DNA from 3 places in the Dietzia sp. NPDC055340 genome. Region 1 is predicted to be linked to each of the others. Evidence: riboswitches for the same ligand, from Rfam matches in the RefSeq annotation. Region 1 holds a riboswitch; each other region holds the start of a gene.
The links. A riboswitch is a leader RNA that binds a small molecule or an ion and turns the genes downstream of it on or off. The one in region 1 is predicted to bind thiamine pyrophosphate.

Region 1 (5,609 bases):
GTCCCAGCTGTACGAGGGCAACAGTCCGGTCCACGTCGAGGAGTACCCGGAGGGCTACTACCTCACCGACGACCTCACCGACCGCGCCGTGCAGATGATCGCCGAGACCCACGCCTCGGATCCCGGCAAGCCGCTGATGATGTACTACGCGCACGCGGCGGTCCACAGCCCGATGCACATCAAGGACGGCGCGGCCGAGGATTTCCGGGGCCGTTACGACGCGGGCTGGGATCAGATCCGCGCCGAGCGCCGCCACCGGCAGGATGATCTGGGCGTGGTGCCGGCCGCCGCCGGGACCGGACCGATGGACGAGGAGCTTGGACCGGACGTCGTCGAGTGGGACTCGCTGTCGGACGACGGCAAGCGGCTTGCCGCCCGCCACATGGAGAACTACGCGGCCATGGTCGTGAGCATCGACGAGTCGGTGGGCCGCATCCGCGAGATCCAACGCCGCCTCGGCCGGCTGGAGAACACGATCTTCGTCTTCTTCTCCGACAACGGCGCGGCCACCGGGGGTTCCGGAGGCACGGTCGGCATGTTCAACTTCCTCGCCAACCTCGACCGCAGCCGCACCCTCACCACCGAGGAGCGCATCGCGGAGGAGATCGGCCGGATCGACGAGCTCGGCGGCCCCGCCTCCTGGCCGCACTATTCCTCGGCGTGGGCGACGGTCGCCAACACCCCGTTCCGGCGCCATAAGTTCAGTACGTACCGGGGCGGGCACCAGGTGTCGTGTGTGATGTCCTGGCCCGCCGGGCTCGGGGAACTGGGAGAAGAGAACGACGACGACGGCGCCATCCGCCACCAGTACGCGCATGTCACGGACATCTTTCCGACCGTGGCCGAGCTGGCAGGGGTGGAGATTCCGAGGAGCCGGGCGGGCCGGGAAGCGCGGCCGCTGGACGGCTCCTCGATGGTGGCGGCGCTGAAGGACGCCGACGCGCCGAGCAGTCACGGCGACCAGTACTACGAGTGCCTCGGTGAGCGCGCGTACTACGCCGGCGAGTTCGAGCTGGTGGCCCGCCACGCCAAGGCGACGCCGTTCTCCGCGGACCGATGGGAGCTCTTCCGACCCGAGAGCGACGCGGTGCAGCTCGAGAACGTGGCCGACCAGCACCCGGAGGTGGTGGCCGATCTCGTGGCCCGCTGGGAGGCGGCGGCCCGGGACAACATGGTGTATCCGATGTCCAACGGCAGTCCGCTGCACTTCTTCCAGCGTGACCCGGCCGAGCAGCGTCTGGCGGTGGAGACCGTGATGGTCCCGGAGACCCCGCCGCTCGAGCGGTTCCGGGCGAGTCAGCTCATCGACGGCCGCGGGTTCACCGTCGAGGTGGCGCTGGGCGCGGACGGCTTCCGGGCCAGTGACGAGGGAGTTCTTTACGCCCATGGAGGCCAGGAGGCGGGCGTGGTCCTCTTCGTGAAGGACGGCGCCCTTCAGGTGGAGCAGAACGCCTGGGGCCGGGCCCTGACCTCGGAGCCGGCCGACATACCGGCGGGCGCGACACGGTTCGGCCTCCGCGTCGACGCTCCGGGCAGAAGCAGGTGGATCGTGGCTCTCGAGATCGACGGTGTCCCGGTCGCGGAGGGGATCGAGTTGACGCAGCTGTCGTGGCTGGTGCCGTTCAGCGGGATCTCGGCGGGCCGGATGCACCGATCACCGGTGTCCGCCGACCTCTACCGTGCGCACGGCATGTTCCCCTACTCGGGCACGTGGGAGACCGTGACCATCCGGCCTGGTGCGTTCTCGCCGGACGCGCCGTCTCAGCTCCTCGATGTCATCCGGACGATGGGCGCGGCCACGCAATAGGGCGGCCACACAACAGAAGGGGCTGCCCCGGGTTCCGTACCCGGAGCAGCCCCGTCCTTCGTCGTCAGACGGCGTCTCGGGTCAGTACCCGGCCGTCGCAGCCGCGCCGACCAGGACGAAGATGAACACCACGTAGAGCACGATCAGCAGTACCACCAGGGCCAGCGAGATCATCCCGAGCTTCTTGGCGGTCGCGCTGGCCGCCTCCGCCTCGGCGTGCCGGCCAGCCGCCCACAGCGGGTAGACCTGCAGTGCGCGGGTCATCGCGACGAACGACAGCGGCCAGAAGAACAGGATCGAGGCGACCGCCCATCCCACGTTCGATGGCGGACCGATCTGCGTCGCACCCGCGCTGCCGAACGACGGGTTCTGTGCGGCGTAGTCGGCCTGGGCGTAGCCCGGCTGGCCGAAACCCGACTGCCCGTAGCCCGACTGGCCGGGCGCCCCCTGCCCGTACGCGGACTGCGCCTTGTACCCGGTCTGCGACGAGTAGTCGGTGTAGCCGTTGTCCTGGCCGGAGTTGTCACCCTGGGGCGGGTAGGTCATGTCGATCCTTCGTTCGTGGCGGTTCACTCGAACGCCCAGACTACGCCCGCCACCTGCGTCTCAGCCGCGCGCATGAGACCCGCGCGCGTCAGTTGGCCGCGACGAGTAGCTGATACTCGGGGAACCGGACGAGGAAGCGCCGCACGTAGCTGCACACGGGACGGATCCTGGCCCCGTCGAGCCGCATCCGGGTGAGCACCAGGCTGACCAGCAGCCGCGCGATGCCCTGCTGCCCGAATCGCTCCTCGATGACGGTGTGGAGAAGGATGAAGACCTCGCCGTCCATCTCATAGCCGACGAGCCCCATGAACGTCTCATCGTCCCACAGTTCGAACCGATCGCGATCCGAGTTGTGGACCAGCTTCAACGACGTGGCGGTGGACATCTCGACTCCTTCGGGCCGACGGTGCTACTTCCGGAGACCCTACTCCCCGCGCTACCCTCGGACGGCACAACTTCATAACCCATCCACACGGGAGCCCGCCTCGGAGCGCGGGCTGAGAGGACGACCGGCCGGGTCGTCGACCGTAGAACCTGTCCGGATCATGCCGGCGTAGGGAGTTCTGGAAATCTCATGATTGATCACGCATCTACTGACGCGCGCCCATCTACTTCTGTCGAGGACGTGACGTGCGGCCCCATCTATGCGAGCCACAAGACGTACCTGGGTGTAGCGGCACCGGGGTACGACGACAACGCCACCACCCCGCCCCCGTTCACCGACAACACCACCGACGGTCCGGGCGTCACCATGCAGGTGCCGGCCCGCAGGATCGAGCTGACCGACGGCACCTCGTTCGACGTCTACGACACCTCGGGCCCGTACACCGGCTACACCACCGCCGCCGACTGCCACGATCTCGCGGTGGGCCTGCCCCGCACCCGTGAGGAATGGCCACACCCGCGGCCGGTTCCCGCGTCGGTGTCGGTGACGGCGTCGTCGTCACACTCGTCACCGTCGCCCGTAGCCACGTCGTCGGGCGCTCCCGCGCCTGCGCCTGCGCCCCTGGTCCGCACCCAACTCGCGTGGGCGCGTGCCGGTCTGATCACGCCGGAAATGCGGTTCATCGCCGCACGTGAGGGCGTCGACGTGGAGCTCGTCCGCGAGGAGGTGGCCGCGGGCCGGGCCGTCATCCCCGCCAACCACCGCCACCCGGAGAGCGAGCCGATGATCATCGGCAAACGCTTCATGACCAAGATCAACGCCAACATCGGGAACTCGGCGGTGACCAGCTCGATCGCCGAAGAGGTAGAGAAGATGGTGTGGGCCACCCGCTGGGGCGCCGACACGATCATGGACCTGTCCACCGGCAAGGACATCCACGCCACCCGGGAGTGGATCCTGCGGAACTCGCCCGTACCGGTGGGCACCGTGCCGATCTATCAGGCGCTGGAGAAGGTGAACGGCGACCCGGCCGCGCTGACGTGGGAGCTGTACCGCGACACCGTGATCGAGCAGTGCGAGCAGGGCGTGGACTACATGACCGTCCACGCCGGGGTGTTGTTGCGGTACGTCCCGCTGGCGGCCACGAGGGTCACGGGGATCGTCTCGCGGGGCGGGTCGATCATGGCCGCGTGGTGCCTGGCCCATCACCGGGAGTCGTTCCTCTACACCCACTTCGCCGAGCTGTGCGAGATCCTTGCGCGCTACGACGTCACGTTCTCTCTGGGGGACGGGCTCCGGCCCGGGTCGATCGCGGACGCCAACGACGAGGCCCAGTTCGCCGAACTACGGACCCTCGGCGAGCTCACGCGGATCGCCAAGGCGCACGGCGTGCAGGTGATGATCGAGGGGCCCGGCCACGTGCCGATGGACAAGATCGTGGAGAACGTGCGACTTGAGGAGCAGTGGTGCGAGGAGGCACCATTCTACACGCTCGGGCCGCTGGCCACCGACATCGCGCCGGGGTACGACCACATCACCAGCGCGATCGGGGCCGCCCGGATCGCCGAGGCCGGCACCGCGATGCTCTGCTATGTCACGCCCAAGGAGCACCTCGGGCTGCCGAACCTGGACGACGTCAAGACCGGCGTGATCACCTACAAGATCGCCGCCCATTCGGCCGACCTGGCCAAGGGGCATCCGCGCGCGCAGGAGCGCGATGACGAGCTGAGCCGCGCCCGGTTCGAGTTCCGGTGGAAGGATCAGTTCGCGCTGGCCCTCGATCCGGACACCGCTCGGGAGTTCCACGACGAGACCCTGCCGGCCGAACCCGCCAAGACCGCCCACTTCTGCTCGATGTGCGGCCCGAAGTTCTGCTCGATGCGCATCTCGCAGGACATCCGCGACTACGCCGCCGAGCACGGGCTGGAGACGGTGGAGGCGATCGAGGCGGGGATGGCGGAGAAGTCCGCGGAGTTCGCCGACGCCGGCGGGCGCGTCTATCTGCCCCTCAGCGGCGCCTGACCCGGCCCCGCCGCCGGCCCGGCGCCAGCTCGAGCTAACCGGCTGCCGACCGTTCTGTCTCGCGTGGTCGCAAATCATGCTGACGCCGGGACCTGCCCTGGGAAATTGTGAGCGGGTCAGACCACTCGGCGGAATGTGGTCCGCGCAAGCCCCGCCCAGCTTCGGCCCGGCCCCGGCGGGACGTGCGCGCCGGGAATGCACACATCACCTGCACTTACGCGCCCGGAATGGTCCATTCCGGGCGCGTAAGTGCACCAAGATCGGGCGTTCCGGGCGCGTAAGTCGTACCTACCGGCCGGCGGGGCGGCTGCGGGACGCCGGCAGAGGCTGGGCGGCGGCAGAGCGGCGGGGGTGGGCGGCGGCGGGGCCGCGGGGGCCGGGATCAGGCGTCGCGGCGCAGGGTCACCACCAACCCCACGACCCACAGGGCAATACACACCGCGGCGAACCAGGCAAACGCCGGCCACTGGCCCCAGGTGACGAACCCGCGCATGGCTTCGCCCTGCGTCCAGTAGTCACCGTTGGAGAACGGCATCCAGGCGGCGATATCCTGGCCGATCCTGGGGATCAGCGAGACCATGCCCTCGACCGCCAGGATCCACACGAGGAACAACGAGATCGTGCCGGCCGCGTTACGCATCAGGTACGCCAGGCCCATCACCGCGACCGTGCCCAGCGCGGAATAAACCGGGAAGCGCCACAGCAGCGTCAGCCCCTCTCCGGAGAACGGGGTCCACTCGTCGTTGCCGGACAGCACGCCCGCCACGAGAAGCGAGACGATCACCGCGACGGCCACCACGATCATCGACAGCACGACGAACAGCACCGTCTTGGCCACCACGGCCGGCC
Region 2 (5,609 bases), on a different contig from region 1:
CGTGGTCGGGCAAGCGGGCATCACGCCCGGCAGGGGCGGCCGACTGGATGTCAATGACGACCTCACAGTTCCCGGTTTCCCGGGCGTCTACGCGCTCGGGGACGCGGCCAACATCCCTGACGGTGCCGGTAAGACGCTCCCCGGCCTGGGTGCGGTGGCCAAGCAGGCGGGGGCGTGGGCCGGCGAGAACATCCTCGCCGACCTCAAGGGCACACAGCGTACGGCGTTCGAGTACCACGATCGCGGCTTCATGGCGATGATCGGTCGGATGGCCGCGGTGGCGGAGGTCGGCAGATCGCACAAGCAGCTCCACGGGCCGCTGGCATTCGCCGGATGGCTCGCAGTGCATGATGTCCTGCTGCCATCGGCACGTCCCCGCTACAACGCCCTGGTCAACTGGGTACGCGACTACTTCACCGAGGACCGCACCGAGTTCATCGTTGGCGACGCCACCCGCACCTGAGATGTCGCCGGCGCATCCGTCACCAGCTTCTGACGGATGCGCTGGCGTCAGGAGGGGCGCTCGCCACGGCACGGAACCGCCTTCGGGGTCCGCGCGCAGTCGTCGAGCGCCGAGAGAGGGTGCCCGCTGGTCGGGGGGGAGGTGGCGGGGACGACGACGAGGTGGGCAGTCACTGAACATACGCGGCCCATCCGGTGTACCTGCGGTGCCGAATAGCGGACATGGACCAGGTTCCTCACTCCCCCGCCTACTTCCGCGTTGGGATCGCCGGCCCGGACATGGCGGACGTGTTCACCGGTACGCCATCCGCAGCGCCCGATGAGGAGACGCGGGCGAACTCGCGATTGCCGAACTACTTCGATGACGCCAGCGTGTGGTGGAGCAACTGGGTGGCGGTCGCGGCGACGGGCTGGGGCGCGCTGGTCGTCATCGCACCACTGATCGCCACGCACTTCCTCGTGTGGGCGGTCGGCACCCGACGGGGGTGAATGATCCGACTTCCCGAACCGACTGCGACCGGGCGGATCGCAGGGACAGGACGCCTCGAACGCCGACCGCATGACTACGCCCGGTAGACGAGCTTTATGGCGTTGGCCCGGCCGTCGTCGCATGGGCACGAGTAGGGAGAGGCGTCGGTGGGTCACATCAGGTACGGCCTCTTTGCCGCGAAGTCGGCGACGGGCCTGCGCGTGGCCGATGCGGGGGCGGTGGTCACCTCGCAGACCGGGCTCAATGTCTCCGCCGGCGAACTGGTGGCGGCTGCCGAAGTCAGGGGTCTGAGCGCCGTCTCCACGGCAATCCAGGCGGCCCCTGTTGGCCGTCACCGGCAAGGCACGCTGACGCCGACGCGTAGGCTGAGGGGCGACACGGGGTGCCCTGGACGGGGCTGAGATCACACCCGAGCGAACCTGATCGAGTTAGCACTCGCGGAGGGATGTCATCGGCGTAGCCACGGCTGCTCCTGCTCGACGTGGTCACCTCTCACGACCACCGCAAGGAGAACCATGGCTTCGCGACCCGACGCTGCGCACGATCAGCACGCCCGGAGGATCAGGTTCAACGCCTTCGCCATCAACGGCGTGGGGCATCAACTCCCCGGGATCTGGCGGCATCCGGCAGATCGGTCGCGGGACTATACGAACCTCGAACAGTGGACCCGTCTGGCCCGGTTGTTGGAGGGCGGCCTGTTCGACGGCATCTTCCTCGCCGACGCCCTGGGCCCGTACGACGTCTACGGCGATAGCGCCGATGCCGCCCTACGGACCGCGGCAAAGATCCCGATGAACGACCCGATGATGCTGGTCAGCGCAATGGCCGCAGTGACACAGAACCTCGGGTTCGGCATCACCGCGAGCACCTCCGCGGAACACCCGTATACCTTCGCCCGGCGAATGTCGACGCTGGACCACCTCACCCAGGGCCGGGTGGGATGGAACGTGGTGACCGGCTACCTCAAGAGTGCCGCGCAGAACCTGGGCGAGAGCGACCAACTCTCCCATGACGAGCGCTACGACCGGGCGGACGAGTACCTGGAGGTGCTCTACAAGCTGTGGGAGGGCTCCTGGGAGGACGACGCCGTGGTGCTCGATGCGGAGCGGGACATGTACGCCGATCCGGCGAAGGTCCACCCGATCCGCCACGAGGGAACGTACTTCACGGTCCCCGGCGTTCACCTCTCCGAGCCTTCTCCGCAGCGGACCCCGGTGATCTATCAGGCCGGCGCGTCCGCGCGGGGAATCCGCTTCGCGGCCGATCACGCGGAGGCGATCTTCGTGGCGTCCCCGACCATCGACCAGACCAGGGACCAGGTCAGCCGGATCCGGGACGGGCTGGAGTCCGCCGGCCGCGGGCGGGATGCCGCTCGCGTGTACGCGCTGCTCACGATCGTCGTGGACCGGACCGACGAGGCGGCGGCCGAGAAGTACCGCGACATCTTCGCCCACGCCTCGGAGACTGGGAATCTGGTGCTCAACTCGGGATGGTCCGGAGTTGATCTATCCCGGCAGGACCTCGACGCCCCCATGGATCCGGTCGCCACGGACGCCATCCAGACCACTGTGTCGAGCCTGTCTGGGGCTTCCGGCGCCGACGGGCGCTGGACGTTGCGGGACAGCGCCCGGTTCAACGCGACGGGCGGACCCGTGGTGGTGGGCTCGGCGGTCACCGTGGCCGACGCCCTGGAAAGCTACATGGCGGAAACGGACGTCGACGGTTTCAACCTGGCCTACGCGCTCAATCCGGGCACCTGGGAGGACGTCATTGAGCATCTCGTGCCCGAGCTGCAGCGCCGGGGACGGTATCCGCTGGACGCCGAACGCGGCACTCTCCGAGCCCGGATGTTCGGTCACGGGGACCGCCTTCCGGACTCCCACCGCGGGGCTACGAACCGCCGGGGGTGAGACCTGGCCGGTGGGTCAGGTGGAGCGCCGGGTGACAGCCCGGGCGTCGGGACGCGAAGGGGGACGACGACGACACCGTCCATCCCTCCCACGGCACAGAATGCGGGCTATCGGATTCGGCTCTTGGACGTGGACAGCACCATCGGGCCCGACGAGCACATGGCGCTGGTCGAGCAGATGGGCGCCGAGACCACGATGGTGGTGAACTTCGCCACCGCCACCCCGCAGGAGGCGGCGGACTGGGTGAGCTACATGAACGCCCCCGTCGGCACCAGCCCCTGGGCGGACCTGCGGGCAGAGCACGGCCACCCCGAACCGTACGGGGTGACGTGGTGGGAGGTCGGCAACGAGCCCGATGTGGGCGACCAGGCGTACTGGATGGAGCAGGACGCCTCGATCCGCCCCGGAGAACACCCCGAGCGCGCCCACAAGTACGCCTTCGGCGGAGCGACCGAGTTCACCGACCAGCCGCTAACCACCGACTGCGACCGCCGCGCCGACGCCCAGATCAGCGACGGTTCCCCCGACCAGGTCCGCCAGGTGGCCTACGCCCCGGTCGCACCGGATCCGCGGGTGATGGTGGACGGCGCGGTGTGGACTCAGATCCCCACCCTGGACGGTGCGGGACCGGACGACACGGTCTACACCCTGGACCACGAGTCCGGCGAGGTCCGCTTCGGCGACGGCGTCCACGGCTCCGTCCCACCGGAGGGGTCTCGGCTGACGGTGAGCTACACCAGTGGCCCGCGCGCCGGATACGTGGACTTCGTCCGCGCCATGAAGGAGGCGGACCCCGACATCCGCGTCTGCTCCAGCTACCAAGGGGACGCGTTCCTCGCGGCGATCGGGGACGACCCCGCGTTCGACTGTCAGGTCTCGCACCCCTACACCTGGATCGTCTCCCCCATGAACGCCGACCAGACCCACGACCACGTCATGATGGGCAGCGACTGGCAGGCCGCCCACGTCGCCCGGGAGCAGGCCGAGATCCGGCACACCGCCGGACGCGACATCCCGCTGCTGGTCACCGAATACGGCGTGTCGCCGGTCCCCGGTTTCCAGACGTGGCGGGAGCCGGGCAGGGACTACCTGGCCTCGGTGAGTCCGGCGCTGTACGTGGCCACCCAGCTCGCCGCGTTCGCCGAGGGTGGCGTCCCGGTGGCGCTCAAGCACTCCCTGGTCGACGTGCCCGCCGACCACACCGGCGACGAGACGTCCACCACTCTCGGATCGCGCAACGTGGCGATCTTCAGCCCCGGGCCAGATTTCTCCCCGTCCCCCACCGCGCTGGTTCTGCAGATGCTCTCGCCGCTGGCCGGCCAGGAGGTGCTGGCGTCGAAGGTCGAGAACGGTCCCCGCCGGGTGTCCGCGGCCGGGCAGTACGAGGCGCTGGTCACCCTGGCCACCCGATCCGGCGACGACCTCACCCTGACCGTGGTCAACCGCGACCCCGAGCGGGATGTGGAGGCCGAACTCACCCTCCCGGACGGGTACCGCGACGGGGAGGTCGCCACCCTCGACGCCCCACACTTCGACTCGGTGACCGGTGTGGGCATCGTGACCGACACCGTGACCTTTGATGCGGACACCCCCCGACGGGTGTTCCCCGCGCACTCGGTCACCACGATGACGCGGCCAAAGGAGAGTCCGTGAATCCCGCCTCCGCGATAACCCAGGTGTGGCTGCTGGTCTCGGCGCTTGTGGGCACGGTGACCGTGGTGGTCCTGGTGACGGCGGGCCTGCGCCGCGGCTGGTGGTCACTGCGCAGTGACCACGATCCGCTGTGGCGCGCGGCTGGCCTCGCCTGGGGATTGGCGCTCCTGGCGTTGGCCGCTATGGCGGCCGGATGCCTGCTCGCTGCCACGCTGGTGCCGGGGGCGAAATGGGCCGCGATCCTCGCCGCACTCACCACGGTTCTGCTGTGGGCGGCGAGCCTCTGGTCCGACCGGGCCCCGGACGGCCTGGCGTGGCCGGGTAGGCCTACCGCGCGGCCACACCGCCCGATCTGGACTGTGGGTGTGTGGATCCTCGCCGCCAGTTGGGTGCTGCTCTACTGGTCCGCCTCGCAGATGGGCGCACCGGATCCGCCCACGGTCACACACCGGGTCGCGGGCGGCGCGGGCGTGCTGGTGGTCGGCGGGCTGCTGATCGGGGTGGCGCAGGCGGTGCGGCGGCGGTCAGGTGATGTCCGCCCCGATCGAATGGCGAGCTGACTCTTCCCGAGTCGTGAGGTCAGAGCACCACCAGCACCGTGTCCCCCGCACCACGGGCGCACCGCTCTGGCACACCAGCCACCTGATGGACGGGCACCACGGCCGTGGCGGAGGTGAGCTCGCGGCCCACAGGGTGCTCGGCTCCGTCGACCGTCACCGACGGCTTGCCGTTCTGCAGCACGAACGTGGCGTCGGAGGGGAAGATCGCCAGTTGAGGTGCTCCGGCGCCGACAAACGCGAAGCACCCGCCCGGCCCGGTGATGAGTTTGTTGCTCGCGGGGCCCGGCGTACCGGCCGGAACGGAACCGGAGTACTGGAGCCCGAGGACGCCCTGATCCCCGCGGACGGTCACTATGAGCATGCCCACATTGTCCTGGGATTCCGCGTCTGCTCCGGGCGCCCGATCTGCCTCAGGGGCCCCGCCATCGGCGACCTGCGGAGCCGCCGCTGCGGTCGTCGTCTCCGTCACCGTGGTCGCCGTTGACCCCGATCCGCTCGAGCCGCAGGCGGCCAGGCCCAACGGGATGAGGGCCA
Region 3 (5,609 bases), on a different contig from region 1:
GTGGGTGCTGGCCTCCGCTCAGATGGTCCGGCTCGTTTCACTCCGAGCTCGGGTAGCCACAAGGGTGATCCGTCCCGTAATCGGCCACCAGAAGGGCGGCGGCAGCACCGGGGGCGCTGCTGAAGGATGCTCGCACTGTGTCATAAGATGAGAATTATCTTACCGCGCATCCGTAAGTGGTCCTCTACTAGGGATTTAATCGATGATCAAACGCTCATTCGTGGTGGCCGGTCTGGCTGCCGCAGCACTGATGTCCGTGGCTCCGGCAGCCTCCGCCGCCGAGGTGTACATCGGCCCCTGGGCGGTGCAGGTTCCGGACGTCGCCCCGGTCGTGGTGCCGATCCCGATGGGGTCCGAGGCCGGTGCTCTCCCGCCACTGCCGTTCCCGCTCGTGTGGGACCTCCCGTTCATCCCGGCGCCTGCTCCGGCCCCCGCGCCCGTCGCCGCACCCGCACCCGCGCCGGCGCCTGTCGCCGCTCCCGCCCCTCGGCAGGCCCCAGCGGCCACGTACGTCGCCAATTGCACAGAGGCCCGCAGGCTCGCATTGCTCCGATCTACCGCGGCCAGGACGCCTACCGCCCGGCACTCGACCGGGACAACGACGGCGTGGCCTGCGAGTAAGGACGTCAGTGGGCACCGTGTCGGAGGGCCTGTCGCTGCGGCGGTGGGCCCTCCGACGTCTGACTGCGTCGTCATCTACCCCCGCCCCGCGGAGCGGGGGTAGTTACTTTTATCTTGATCAATCCAGATGAACCGGGTCGCCCTCGGTGATCCGACCGGGCTCGACCACCCGGAGGTAGACACCCAGATCCATGCCCGTGTTGCGGACCAGTGACTTCAGGATGTTCCGGTCGTGGGGCAGCTCGGCCTGGGGGAGGCCCACCATCACGCACCGCGCGATGGGCGTCGTGACCTCGCAGACCACGTCGCCGATGCGCAGCTGTCGGCCCACCCACTCGAACTCGGGGAAGCCCTCGGCGCCGGGCTCTCCGGCCACGATGACGTTCTTACGGAACCGTCGCGCGTCGATCAGCGAGTCCGGGACGGTGGCCTGCAGCGACCCCAACGCCGTGGTGGTGGCCAGCGAGAGCGGCATGGCGTCGAAGTAGGTGCCCCGCGGGGTGACGTAGTCGAACAGCTCGGCCAGCAGGTCCTCGGGAAGCGTGGAGAAATCCGGGAACGGGTCATCCGGACCCAGGTCCAGCTGAGCCCGTATGTCGGCCCTGGTGATCCGGCCGCGGCGGTAATGTTCGTGGTCGTCGGGTGAGCGGCGTGGCCACAGTGTGACGGTCCGGCCCGTCGCAGCGGACAGGGCGTCGTGGATCTCGTCGTCGTCGCTCCGGACCACGGTGCCATCAGGACACGTGATCTCGATTGCCGGCGTGGAATCGGCGGCGGGCTCCTCGAGATAGCGCGCGTGGAACTGCAGCAGCGAATTGATCCGCTTGGCCCCGCGGATCTCCGAGGCCTGCTCGTCGCGCACGGCCCAGCCCCGGTCTCCGGGGAAGCCCCACCGCTCGGTCACCTCCGTGGAGACGACGCGGTCTCCGCGCATCGACTTGACCGGGTATCGCCACAGCTCAGAAACCTCGCCCACCTGCATGGGCTCATGCTACGAGGTGGTGACGCATCTGACGTTGCCCGGGCCGGACCCGTGTGACAACCTCGATCACAGGACCCCGACACGGGGCCTCCGGCCGAGGGGTGCCGTACCCGGTGCGCGACGAGACGGCCCGCAGGAGGCCGTCATGGCGTGGATAGTTCTTGTCTTTTCCGGTGTTCTCGAGGCCGTGTGGGCCACCGCCCTGGGCCGGTCCGAGGGCTTCACCCGGCTCGGACCCTCCGTGGTGTTCGGAGTGGCGCTGGTCGTGAGCATGGGCGGTCTCGCCTACGCGATGCGGGACCTGCCCGTGGGCACCGCCTACGCGGTCTGGGTGGGCATCGGCGCCTCGCTGACCGTGATCTACGCGATGATCACGGGCGCCGAGCCGGTGTCCGTGCTCAAGGTGATCTTTCTGCTGATGATCGTCGGCGGCGTCGTCGGGCTGAAGGCCGTCAGCTGACGTCCGCCGAGTGCTGTGGCTCGTGATCGCGAAGCGGCAAGCCGCCGCGACCCCGGGAATGACCTAGGCTGGTCCGCGACACGGGGTGCCGCCCATCCGGGCAGCTGAGATCACACCCGTCGAACCTGATCTGGGTAGTTCCAGCGAAGGAATGTCGATACCGCGGCCGCGTCTCTGCGCAGGTAGGCGGGTATGCATCGCCACCCTTCGCGGGAACCGCCGGAAAGCGAGTGGCAGTGAATTCTGGGAACAGCGTGCGTATCGACGAGCAGGTAGTCCTGGTCACCGGCGGAGCCCGGGGCCTCGGTAAGGAAATCGTGCGGGCGTTCGGGCGCGAGGGCGCGCTCGTCGTCGTCAACTACCGTCGCAGCGCCGAGGCCGCGGCCGACCTGGTCCGTGAGCTCGGCGAGGACCGCGCCGTGGCGGTCCGGGCGGATGTGACCGACGACGACGAGGTACGCAGCCTCGTCGAGGCGGCACGTACCCACTTCGGACGACCGATCACGACGGTCATCAACAACGCCCTCGCCGACTTCGAATTCAACGGCGACGCCCGCCCCTCGCCCGAGACGCTGACCTGGGCGGACATGGAAGGACAGCTGCGCGGCGCCGTCAAGGCGACGCTCGCCACCACCCAGGCGGCGCTGCCGGGGATGCGCGAGGGCGGGTTCGGGCGGATCGTGAACATCGGTACCAACCTGTTCCAGCACCCGGTCGTGCCGTACCACGACTACACGGCCGCGAAAGCTGCCGCGCTCTCGCTGACCAGGACCCTGGCCACAGACCTCGGGCCGGACGGCATCACGGTCAACATGGTCTCGGGCGGGCTGCTGCGCACCACCGACGCAAGTGCCGCTACACCTGAAGAGGTCTTCGACCTCATCGCCTCGGGCACGCCGCTGCGTCGCGCGATCGAGCCCGCCGAGTTGGCGGACGCGGTGCTGTTCTTCGCCTCGCCGTGGGCGCGGGCGGTGACGGGGCAGAACCTCATCGTGGACGGTGGTCTGGTCAAGGGCTGAGAGGAGACGCTGTTTCAGCGAGCCCTCACGACTCGACGACGTCGTGAGGGGCTCTGACGTCCGACCCATGACAGATGTCACCGGGTAAGTCGTGACAGCCAGCCCTGTTCAGGCGGGCGCTGGCCGACGATCGTGGAGGCATGGTCAAGCACAGCCCAGCCCACACCCCACCCGCCGAAGCCACGGCCACGGGTCGTTCTCCCGGTGTCGGTCCGCGGCCGCCGGCTCTGGAGTTCCGGGACCTGGGCCAGACGTTCACGGTTCGCGGATCCGGACCCGTCCGCGCGATCCGCGGGCTCGACCTGCGCATCGACCCCGGAGAGGTGGTCGCGCTCCTCGGCCCGAACGGTGCGGGCAAGACCACCGCGCTCGACATCGCCCTGGGGCTGACCGAACCAACGGAGGGCCAGGTCCGGGTGTTCGGCGAGGCCCCGCGAGAGGCGATCGCGGCCGGCCGGATCGCCGCGGTGCTCCAGACCGGAGGTCTGCTCGCCGACCTGACGGTGGAGGAGACGGTCCGCGCGATCGCGGCACTCTACCGCCGGACGCTGTCGGTCGGGGAGGTGCTCGAGCGGGCGGGGATCGCCGAACTCGGCGGCCGCAGGGTCGCCCGGTGCTCGGGTGGTGAGCAGCAGCGCCTGAGGTTTGCGCTCGCGCTGCTGCCCGATCCGGACCTGCTCATCCTCGACGAACCCACCGCCGCGATGGATGTGGGGACCCGCCGTGAGTTCTGGGCGACCATGCACTCTGAGGCCGCATCCGGGTCGACGATCATCTTCGCCACGCACCACCTGGAGGAGGCGGAGGCGTTCGCCGACCGCATCGTGTTGATGGCGCGGGGGCGGATCGTCGCCGACGGCCCCGTCGACCGCGTCCGCGCCATGGCCGCCGGCAGTCGCGTGACCGCCGTCTGGGACCCGATGGCGGGAGAGCCGTCGCCGGAGGAGTTGCCCGGTGTCACCGCCGTTGACCGCACGGCTGCCCGGGTGATCCTCACCAGTTCGGACAGCGACGCCACCGCGCGCGTCCTTCTCACCGAGACGTCCGCGCGCGAGGTCACCATCTCGGCCAGGTCGCTGGACGACGCCTTTGTCACCCTCACCGCCGATGGTCCTGCAGACCCTGCACTGGCCGACACGGCACCCGTCGACCCTGCCGCTACCGACACCGATCCGGAGGCCACCCGATGAACGTCACCTACTGGGCCATCGACCTGCGCCGGACCCTGCGCGACATCACCAACATCTTCTTCATCGTCGGCCTGCCGCTGGTCATGTACTTCGTGTTCGGCAGCGCGCAGAGCTACCGCGATGCACCCGTCGCGCACGGCAACGTGGGCGCCGTCGTCATGATCTCGATGGCCGTCTACGGCGCGGTCACCGCCACCACCGCCATCAGCGGTGGGGCCGCCCTCGAGCGTTTCCAGGGGTGGGGCCGCCAGCTCGGACTCACCCCGTGGAGCGGCGCCGGCTTCGTGGTGACCAAGTCCGCCGTGGCCATGACCATCGCGGCCGTGCCCGTCCTCACCGTGGGCATCGCCGGCGCGGCCACCGGCGCGCAGGCCACACCGCTGGCCTGGGTGCTCTCGCTCGGCGCGGCGTGGCTCGGCTCCGCGGTCTTCGCGGGCTACGGACTGAGCGCGGGAATGGCGTTCCGCTCCGAGTCCGCGTTGGGGGTCGCGGGCGGCAGCCTGGTCCTGCTCGCGTTCGCGGGGAACCTGTTCATCCCGCTGTCGGGCGTGATGCTGGACCTGGCGCGCTTCACACCGCTCTATGGGGTCAACGCGCTGGCCCGCTATCCGATCACCGGCGGCGTGGTGGCCGACGGCGTGGTCGATCCGGTGTGGTTGCCTGTGCTCAACGTGGTTGCCTGGGCCCTCATACTGGGTACGACAGCCGCGGTGCTGGTACGTCGCCGCCGCGGTCGGGTGTGAGGAGCGACCGGGCATGACGAGCGGTGAGAGTACGACGACGACAACGGCAACGCGTGCGTCCCCGTCACCAGTGGCGGACGGGGAGGTCAGCGCGAAGTCGGTGAACGATGAAGCAGCTGCGGGGCCGTCGCGGTGGCGGCGATTCCGCTCCGCGATCACCGGTCCGAGTGTGCTGTTCTCGCTGATCTGGCAGGTCTTCCTGATCTACCCGATCCTCGCTGTGGTCTTCTCCGGGGCCCCCGCCGCGCCCACGGTGCTGGGGCTGGTCTCGATCGCGGCGTTCTCCGCGGTCTATCTGATGGCTTTCGCCTCGCCGGCCGTGACCGAGGGATACCCGCTACACCTGCGCAGCTCCGGTGCCGCCGGACCATCGGGGCGAGTCGCCGGCGATCTCCGCGACCCTGCCCGGGAGGAGCCCGCGCCGCTCGGGCTGGGCTACCTGGCCGGGCTCGTGATCTGCACTTTCGGGACCCTCCCGGCGGCCGGGCTGAACGGGCCGGTCAACTTCGTCCCGTTCCTCGCCTGCTTCGTTGCTGCCGCGTGGCCGATCCGGCGGAGCGTGCCGACCGCGATCACGCTGATCGTCATCGGCAC

Region 2: it holds a riboswitch for thiamine pyrophosphate, as region 1 does, so the genes downstream of both, ACWIFB_RS09555 (LLM class flavin-dependent oxidoreductase) here and thiC (phosphomethylpyrimidine synthase ThiC) in region 1, are expected to answer to the same signal.
Region 3: it holds a riboswitch for thiamine pyrophosphate, as region 1 does, so the genes downstream of both, ACWIFB_RS06490 (3-oxoacyl-ACP reductase) here and thiC (phosphomethylpyrimidine synthase ThiC) in region 1, are expected to answer to the same signal.

The regions. Positions count from the first base shown of each region.
Region 1 covers NZ_JBSHML010000020.1:24,476-30,084, reverse strand. Annotated here, with positions in the region: gene ACWIFB_RS14250 (arylsulfatase) at 1-1,807, shown strand, start outside; gene ACWIFB_RS14245 (CD225/dispanin family protein) at 1,889-2,353, opposite strand; gene ACWIFB_RS14240 (GNAT family N-acetyltransferase) at 2,442-2,738, opposite strand; TPP riboswitch at 2,817-2,932, shown strand; gene thiC (phosphomethylpyrimidine synthase ThiC) at 2,928-4,760, shown strand; gene ACWIFB_RS14230 (ABC transporter permease) at 5,143-5,609, opposite strand, start outside.
Region 2 covers NZ_JBSHML010000010.1:136,569-142,177, reverse strand. Annotated here, with positions in the region: gene ACWIFB_RS09565 (NAD(P)/FAD-dependent oxidoreductase) at 1-463, shown strand, start outside; gene ACWIFB_RS09560 (DUF1295 domain-containing protein) at 685-951, shown strand; TPP riboswitch at 1,321-1,415, shown strand; gene ACWIFB_RS09555 (LLM class flavin-dependent oxidoreductase) at 1,468-2,862, shown strand; gene ACWIFB_RS09550 (hypothetical protein) at 2,992-4,515, shown strand; gene ACWIFB_RS09545 (hypothetical protein) at 4,512-5,075, shown strand; gene ACWIFB_RS09540 (hypothetical protein) at 5,095-5,609, opposite strand, start outside.
Region 3 covers NZ_JBSHML010000006.1:176,369-181,977, reverse strand. Annotated here, with positions in the region: gene ACWIFB_RS06505 (excalibur calcium-binding domain-containing protein) at 127-621, shown strand; gene ACWIFB_RS06500 (MOSC domain-containing protein) at 740-1,603, opposite strand; guanidine-III (ykkC-III) riboswitch at 1,672-1,738, shown strand; gene ACWIFB_RS06495 (DMT family transporter) at 1,749-2,063, shown strand; TPP riboswitch at 2,135-2,232, shown strand; gene ACWIFB_RS06490 (3-oxoacyl-ACP reductase) at 2,300-3,082, shown strand; gene ACWIFB_RS06485 (ABC transporter ATP-binding protein) at 3,223-4,272, shown strand; gene ACWIFB_RS06480 (ABC transporter permease) at 4,269-5,015, shown strand; gene ACWIFB_RS06475 (sensor histidine kinase) at 5,116-5,609, shown strand, end outside.